Linked DNA regions of Caldimonas brevitalea. Each later gene encodes a partner of the first gene's protein in a complex. Links are inferred from orthologs where the notes say so. Each region holds a gene or a part of one and is shown on either strand. Other genes may lie near its edges.

What was found. The genes of interacting proteins can lie anywhere in the genome.
Region 2: the proteins of dnaG (region 1) and dnaB are in contact, whole or in part, in a crystal structure (PDB 2R6A), measured with the Geobacillus stearothermophilus proteins. The link is inferred for Caldimonas brevitalea from one-to-one orthologs. Residues at the interface, in WP_049624496.1 of Geobacillus stearothermophilus: Lys456, Leu457, Leu458, Pro459, Ala460, Asn463, Ala464, Leu467, Leu535, Leu536, Ile537, Ala538, Gln544, Glu545, Asp548, Tyr549, His552; in WP_033016901.1 of Geobacillus stearothermophilus: Ser13, Glu15, Ala16, Gln18, Glu91, Leu92, Asp94, Ala95, Val96, Pro97, Thr98, Ala99, Ala100, Asn101, Tyr104, Tyr105, Ile108.

The regions. Positions count from the first base shown.
Region 1 is NZ_CP011371.1:2,231,923-2,236,284, forward strand. The notes cover bases 1-2,952. They hold dnaG (DNA primase), read right to left. Parts: upstream 2,449-2,952; coding sequence 553-2,448; downstream 1-552. Other genes in these bases: rpoD (RNA polymerase sigma factor RpoD), read right to left, coding at 1-212; ggt (gamma-glutamyltransferase), read right to left, coding at 2,683-2,952. In the rest of the region: more of ggt, read right to left, coding at 2,953-4,362. UniProt on the Escherichia coli protein: RNA polymerase that catalyzes the synthesis of short RNA molecules used as primers for DNA polymerase during DNA replication.
Region 2 is NZ_CP011371.1:2,621,257-2,624,823, reverse strand. The notes cover bases 706-3,567. They hold dnaB (replicative DNA helicase), read right to left. Parts: upstream 2,920-3,567; coding sequence 1,492-2,919; downstream 706-1,491. Other genes in these bases: rpsR (30S ribosomal protein S18), read right to left, coding at 3,553-3,567; rplI (50S ribosomal protein L9), read right to left, coding at 3,089-3,541. In the rest of the region: AAW51_RS30440 (hypothetical protein), read right to left, coding at 1-407. UniProt on the Escherichia coli protein: The main replicative DNA helicase, it participates in initiation and elongation during chromosome replication. Travels ahead of the DNA replisome, separating dsDNA into templates for DNA synthesis.

The DNA of each region.
Region 1 (4,362 bases):
GCCTTCGGCTTGCGCCCGCGTTTGGCCTTGGCCTTGCCGCCGTCGTCACCGACCTCTGCCGCCGGCGCCGCCTTGGCCGCGCGGGCGGGCTTGGCCGTCGCCTTGGCGGTGTCGTCTTTCACGGCCGCTTTGCTCACCTTCTTCTTTTCTTCGGCTGCGGTGGCATCGCCGGTCTTAGCGGTTTTCGCGGGGGCGCTTTTCTTCGCGGTCATGGACTTCCTCGGATGGGTCAGGGGCTCAGGCGGGCCAGGCGGCACGAGACGCGGCTCGAACCGGGCCGGGCCCCTGTGTGTCGGGCAGGCAGAATGGGCCGATGGCACTCGGACCGATTAGATGGGGACATCTGGTCGGGGCTCAAGCGTCGGCTCCTATGGGGCAAGCTGGCGTGAACGTATGTCGAGGGCAGCCCTTGCGGGTAATGGGTGGCCTGTTGTCGCCCTTGTCGAGGGTGGCCGGGGCCCGGAGGTGCTGCTGTCACTCTTGCCGCGCGTCTAACAAACCTTCCATTATCGACGAGACATTTCGTTTCGTCAAATGGGAGCAACCCGCGGCTCAGCGAGGCGCGGCGCTGCTGAGCGATTTTCGCAGGGCTTCGATGGCCTGGCGGCGGCTGATGACGCGGTGGAATACCTCGGCATAGGCGTCGCGTGCGGTCGGGTCTTGGGCCAGGCGGTCGGCCTCGAGTTTGTCGGCCGCCAAATGCAATTCGTCGAGTGCGATGCGCAGTTCGACGCGCAGCAATTCCTCGGTCGGCTGCTCGGTGGCGATGGCATCGTCGACCAGGCGGCGGGCGAAATCGCCGAAGGCCTGCTCCTGTACGGCTTCGCGCACGGCCGACCACGGCTGCGGGCCGTGTTCCATGGTCTGCTGCTCGATCCAGCAGAACAGCGGGCCGTGCGGCGCGGGCAGTTCGGCCAGCAGCCGGTGGTCGTCGGCGGGCAAGGATTCCCACCAGCCGGTGTGTTCGAGGATGAGTCGGGCGGCATGGTCGGCGTGGGTGCTGGGCTGGCGCTTGGTCGCGTGGCGTGGCGGGCGGGCGGGGCGGTCCTCGCGCGACGGACGTCGCCAGCCCTCCTCGCGCGGCCGCGTGCCGCCGTCGGGCCGGGCGTCGCCGGTGGCTTCGTCGTGCCGCGCCCGCGGGCGCTCCTGCCCCTGTTGCCACAAACCCAGCACGTCTTGTGCCGACATCTCGGCGCGGGCGGCCAGGACGGCCACCAGCTGCCGCTTCAGCGCTCCCTCGGGCAGTAGCGACCACAAGGGCCGGGCCGCCGCGAGCATCTGCGAGCGGCCTTCCAGCGTGTCGAGTCGGCAGCCCTCGGCCGCGGCCTCGACCAGCTGGCGCGACAACGGCACGGCTTGTTCGACCTGCTCTTGGAAGGCCTCGGCGCCGAATTCGCGCACGTAAGAGTCGGGGTCGTGCTCCGGCGGAAGGAACAAGAAGCGCACGTTGCGCGTGTCAGTGGCGTGGGGCAGGGCCGCTTCCAGCGCCCGGCCGGCGGCCTTGCGCCCGGCGGCGTCGCCGTCGAAGCTGAATACCACCGAGTCGGTGAAGCGGAACAGCTTGTGGACGTGGTCGGCGGTGCAGGCGGTGCCGAGCGTCGCGACGGCGTTGGGGAACCCGAGCTGGGCCAGCGCGACGACGTCCATATACCCTTCGACCACCAGCGCATAGCCCAGCTGGCGCAGCGCGGTGCGCGCCTCGTAGAGCCCGTAGAGCTCGCGGCCCTTCACGAATACCGGGGTCTCGGGGGAGTTGAGGTACTTCGGCTCGCCCTGGTCGAGCACCCGGCCGCCGAAACCGATGGTCTCGCCCTTGACGTTGCGGATCGGGAACATCACCCGGTCTCGGAACCGGTCGTAGCGCTTGACGTCGTCTCCCTCGCCCTGCGCGATCACCAGCCCCGAGGTTTCCAGCAGCGGATCGTCGTAGCGCGGAAAGACGCTCGCGAGCCCGCGCCAGCCCTCCGGCGCATAGCCCAGCCCGAAGCGGGCTGCGACCTCGCCCGTCAGGCCCCGGCGCTTCAAATAGTCGACCGCACGCGGACTTTGCTTGAGCTGTTTGCGGTAATGCTCACCCGCCTTCGCCAACACCTCGGTCAGCGTGGCCTGCTGCTCGCGCGCTTGTGCGGCCTGCGCGCGCTGCTCGGGCGAGGTGTCGTCCTGTGGCACCTCGAGCCCGCATTGCTGCGCGAGATCTTTCAAGGCGTCGACGAATCCCAACCCAGTCTGTTCCATCAGGAAGTCGATCGCGTTGCCATGGACACCGCAGCCGAAGCAGTGGTAGGTCTGGCGGGTCGGGCTGACGGTGAAGCTGGGGGTTTTTTCGCCGTGAAAGGGGCACAGCCCCTTGTAGTTGATGCCGGCCTTCTTGAGCTGCACATGGCGGCCGACGATCTCGACGATGTCGACACGGGCGAGCAGGTCTTGTTTGAAGCTGGGCGGGATCACTTCCGCAGTCTACCGAACTGCCCGGGGGCGCGGTCGTTGCCGCGGGCCTCGTCGGCGGGCCCGCGGTGTCGCTGCGGAAGTAGTCGAAGTACAGGGTTGTCGGCCTCGTGCCTCGGCGGGCTCACCGGGGAAAGAGAGCCTGCAGGAACAGGCTCGGAACCCTGAGGAAGTTCGGAGGAGCCGTAGTCAGACTACTCACATCGGCCACCTATGGAGACGTCTGCGCGCCCCGCGTCAGTCTCCCATCACCACACCTTCACGACGCGGATCGGCGCCGCCGAACCAGCCGTTGGGCGTCCGCTGGATGGCCTGCAGTCCGCTGGTCATGTTGGTCTCGCGCACCTCGTGGCCGCGCGCTTTCAGCCCGTCGAGCGTGGTGGCGGGGAAGCGCTTTTCCTCGAGCAGGGTCGGGCCGTTGGTGGAGCCGAAATTCGGCAACCCGATGGCCTGTTGTGCGTTCAGACCCCAGTCGAGTGTGCCCAGCAGCGTCTTGGCGGTGTAGTGGATGATCTGCGCCCCGCCAGGCGAGCCGGCGCTCATCACCAGCTGGCCGCTGGCCTTGTCGAACACCAGGGTGGGGCTCATGCTGGAGCGCGGCCGCTTGCCCGGCTGCACGCGGTTGGCGACCGGCTTGCCGGTGGCATCGGCCGGCGCGAACGAGAAGTCGGACAGCTGGTTGTTCAGCAGGAAGCCGCGCACCATCTGGCGCGAGCCGAACTGGTCCTCGATGCTGGTCGTCATCGCGATGGCGCGACCGTCGGCATCGACGATCGAGATGTGCGAGGTGCCGTACTCGAGCTGGTCCGGCTGCGGCGCCCAGGACACGGTCGCGCCTCGCGGCGTGCCCGGTTGGGCCGTCTTCATCGACTGCGGGCCCACCAGCGCGGCGCGCTCTTTCAGATACGTGGGGTCGACCAGGCTGTGCCAGGAGCCTGCCGGCGGAGAGACGAAATCGGGGTCGGCCACATAGAGGGCGCGGTCGGCGAACGCCAGTCGGGCTGCCTCGGTGTATTGGTGCAGCAGGTCGACGCTGGGCACGTCGGCCTCGAGCGGCTGCGCCACCCGCGGCAGGTGCGCCATCACGCCGAGGATCTGGGCCACCGCGATGTGGCCCGACGAAGGCGGCGGGAAGCCGCACAACCGATACCGTTGCCAGTCGGTGCACAGCGGCTCGCGCTTCTTGGGCTGGTAGCCCGCCAGGTCCTCCTCGCTGAGGCTGCCGGGGTTGGTCGGGTGGCTGCGCACCTTGGCCACGATGTCGCGCGCGACCGGGCCGCGGTAGAAGGCGTCGGCGCCTTGTTTGGCGATGTCGCGCAGCAGTTCGGCCAGGGCAGGGTTGCGCACCACCATGCCGGCGTCGCGCGGGTCGCCGTCGGGCTTGTAGAAATAGCGGGCGGCGCCTTCGTCTTTCTTCAGGTGCTGTTCGGTCTTGAGCAAAGTGTTCAGCCGGGGGCTGACCTTGAAGCCGTTTTCGGCCAGCGCGATGGCCGGCTCGAACAGCGTGGCCCAGGGCAGCTTGCCGTGCTGCCGGTGTGCCGTCTCGAGCATGCGCAGCACGCCGGGCACCCCGACCGAGCGGCCACCGACCACCGCGTCGTAAAAGCTCATCGGCTTGCCGTCGGCGCCCACGAAGAGCTGCTCGTTCGCGGCGGCCGGGGCGGTTTCGCGGCCGTCGAAGGCCTCCAGTCGACCACCGTCCCAGTGCAGCAGGAAGGCGCCGCCGCCCAGGCCGCTCGATTGCGGCTCGACCAGCGTCAGCACCATCTGCACGGCAATCGCGGCATCGAGCGCGGAGCCGCCGGCCTTCAGGATCTGGTAGCCCGCGTCGGTCGCGAGCGGGTTGGCAGCGGCGACGGCAAACTTGCGGGTGCTCCAGCCGGGCTTGTCGATGTAGCCGGAGGCGGCCTCGGGCTG
Region 2 (3,567 bases), 390 kb from region 1 along the record:
TCCTGCTGATCAAGCTCTTCGTGTGCGCGGTATGCTGCCGACTCGATCTGCGTCTTCGCGAAGGCGATGGTGTCCTTCGGGCAGGTTTTACCTTGGAACAGCCGCAAGCGGCCGTATCCCGTCACACCCAGATAAGTTGCCGCCGGCTCAAGCGCACCCAGACCTACGATACGGGGAAATATGGCTTGGCTTCCGCCGGTCTCGAGCAGCTGCCGCTCGACCAGGGTCAACATGTTGATGGCCTCGTCGCCCGCCACACGGCCGCCCAAGGTCAGCACGATATCCGCGGCCTGCGACAGATTGGTCGCTCTCTGCGCCTTCAACACAATTTCATGGAGCAGCTCATCAAAATCCCCGTTGGGCTCAACAGCGGTGGGTTGCGGAGAATGTAAATGTTGCGCAAGCATGCCATCCCCTATGCGCCCACCCTAAGGTGTCGCATTTCTATGCGGTATCCATGAATAAACACCTCGGCGGGCCTTACGGCGTCGCGTTCGGACGGTGCACTCGAGGTCGACGGAATTCCGGTGACCGGCACACCCGGACCTTGATTGCAACCATCAAAGTCCGCGGTGCGCGGTAATTCAGAGCGAGACCGTTAGAACGGTCGGAACTGTCGGGTCCTCCGGTGCTTTTTCTTCACCCAGGCAGAGTCCAGCTTTTTCTCGCCCGCGACCGTGTTTCCCCTAAGCGTAGGGGATGGGAAAGGGTCCTGTGGGAACCCTCGGCGGTCACTTAAACCGTCGTACCGACGCCATCTATACCGCTCGATGCGGCATACTAAATTGAAGCAGCCCAGCACCAAAAAGGTGTGGGTGGGTTATGCGGGCTCTGGTAAACCCTTAGAAATTTTGGCTCGGTTTATTTTTTTGTTCCTGCGCAGCTTAAACGCGACTGAAATTTCCGTGACCTAGCAGAAATATCAGCTTCTCGGGCGCCGCTATTGCCAACGAGCCAAGTGGTGGGTTTGGCTGATCTAGACCAGCGTCTCGTTCTGAGGCACGGGATGTCACGATTGCCCCGAGGAAAACGGCACCACGACCCCGGATTTCCACGCAGCGTCGATGCGCAAGATCGGTGGCAGGGCCTGTGAGAAGAGGCAGCTGCGGTGGTGAGCGGCCGTCGCCCTACTCGGGCTCGGTCCTGCCGCTGGACATCGCGACGCTCGCCACCGGTGTCGATGACGGTCTGCTGCTGAAGGAGGGAGGTGTGCCGACTGCCGGGACCGCGCGCCGCTCCAGCCAGCGTCCAGTTGACCCAAGCGATGGAAGCTGCCGAAACGGGCGCCGGAACGCCCGGGGTCTTGCAGCCTCCAGAGGGCAGCTGGCGGCGTCCGCTTGCACGCTGAACGCCATGTGAACGATATGACCCGCAGAGGGCCGGGCAGCCTGGTCCTACCCGATGGTCCGCCTTGCCTGCCCTGCCGTGCCGCACTGTGCGAGGTACGTCGACGGCTCTCGCGCCTTCAGCGTCGAGCCGCCTGGGCTAGCGTCAGTATTCGTCCGGCCCGGTGTAGCCGGGCGCGAGGTTTTCGAACTTGGTCAGCGGCTTCAGGAAGGCCAGCTTGACGGTACCCACCGGGCCATTACGCTGCTTGCCGATGATGATCTCGGACACGCCCGGCTCCTTGCACGCCTCTTTGGTGTAGTACTCGTCGCGGTAGATGAACATGATGACGTCGGCGTCCTGTTCAATGGCGCCGGACTCGCGCAAGTCACTCATCATTGGGCGCTTGTCGGTGCGCGTCTCGACACTGCGGTTGAGCTGCGACAGCGCGATCACCGGGCAACGCAACTCCTTGGCCAAGGCCTTCAGGCCCCGCGAGATCTCACCGATGACGGTCGCGCGGTTCTCTTCGCTGCCGCCGCCGTTGCCGCTCATCAGCTGCAGGTAGTCGATGATGATCAGGCCCAGCTGACCACATTGGCGTGCCTGCCGCCGCGCCCGCGCCCGCAGCTCGGTCGGGCTCAGGCCCGGCGTCTCGTCGATGAAGATGCTGGCGTTGCGCAGCTTCTCGACGGCCTCTGACAGGCGCGACCATTCGTCGTCCCGCAGCGAACCGGTGCGCAGATGCGATTGGTCGATACGCCCCAGCGAGCCCACCACCCGCAGCGCGAGCTGGGCAGCCCCCATTTCCATCGAGAACACCACCACGGGCAGGCCTTCGCTGACCGCGACATGCTCGCCGATGTTGAGCGCGAAGGCGGTCTTGCCCATCGAGGGACGCGCCGCCAGGATGATCAGATCGCCGGGCTGCAGGCCGGCCGTCATGCGGTCCAGGTCGAAGAAGCCGGTGCGCACGCCGGTGACATCTTCGGCGCCGTTCTCGGCCAGCTCCTGCACCCGGTCCAGCAGGTCGACGACCAGCGAGTCCATCGAGTGGAAGCCCTGCTTGGACCGCGAGCCTTCTTCACCGATCTTGAAGATCTTGCCTTCCGCCTCGTCGAGGATGGCCGACACGGGCCGGCCCTGGGGGTTGAAGGCGGCCGTCGCGATCTCGTCGCTCGCGCTGACCAGCTTGCGCAGCACAGCCCGCTCGCGGACGATCTCGGCATAGCGGCCCAGGTTGGCCGCGCTCGGCACACTCTGCGCGAGCGCGTTGAGATACGCCAGCCCACCGCACTCGTCGGCCTTGCCCAGGCTTTGCAGCTGCTCGTACACCGTGATGACGTCCGCCGGCTTGCTGGCGTTGATCAGCCCCGCGATGGCGGCATAGATCAAACGGTGCTCGAAGCGATAGAAGTCCGCATCGCTGAGCATGTCGCCGGCCCGGTCCCATGCGGCGTTGTCGATCAGCAGCCCGCCCAGCACACTTTGTTCGGCCTCGATCGAGTGCGGAGGGATGCGCAAGCGCGCCACTTCGTCGTCGGCAGCGCGAGGCCGATCGGCGAAATCAGAACCTGACAGTATCGCGGACATAGGCGGCAATGATAGGACCCGACCCGGGCCGGGACCAGTCCACAAGTCTGTGGAAAAGCGGTGGATCGCCTGGGGATCTCGGGGGATAACCCGGCGCCAGAATAGAAAAAGCCGGCCCGAGGACCGGCTTTCGTGCACTGTTGAAACAGTGCTGCAGGATGCGCGACGTTCAGTCGTTCGCGGCCACCACGGCGACCGTGATGTCGACCACCACGTCGGTGTGCAGCGCCACCGAGACGGGGTGCTCGCCGACGGTCTTGAGCGGACCGTTGGGCAGGCGCACTTGCGATTTGTTCACTTCGAAACCTTGTGCCTTCAGGCCTTCGGCGATGTCGAAGTTGGTGACGGAGCCGAACAAGCGGCCATCGACACCAGCCTTCTGGGCCACTTGCACGGTCTTGCCATTGAGCTTTTCAGCCTGGGCTTGCGCCGCGCCGAGCTTCTCGCCGGCCACACGTTCGAGTTCAGCACGCTTGGCTTCGAATTCCTTGATCGCACCTTCGGTGGCACGGCGGGCCGAACCGGTGGGGATCAGGAAGTTGCGAGCGTAGCCGTCCTTGACCTTGACGACGTCACCCAGGTTGCCCAGGTTGGCCACTTTTTCGAGCAGGATCACTTGCATGTCTCGGCTCCTCAGACCTTGTGCTG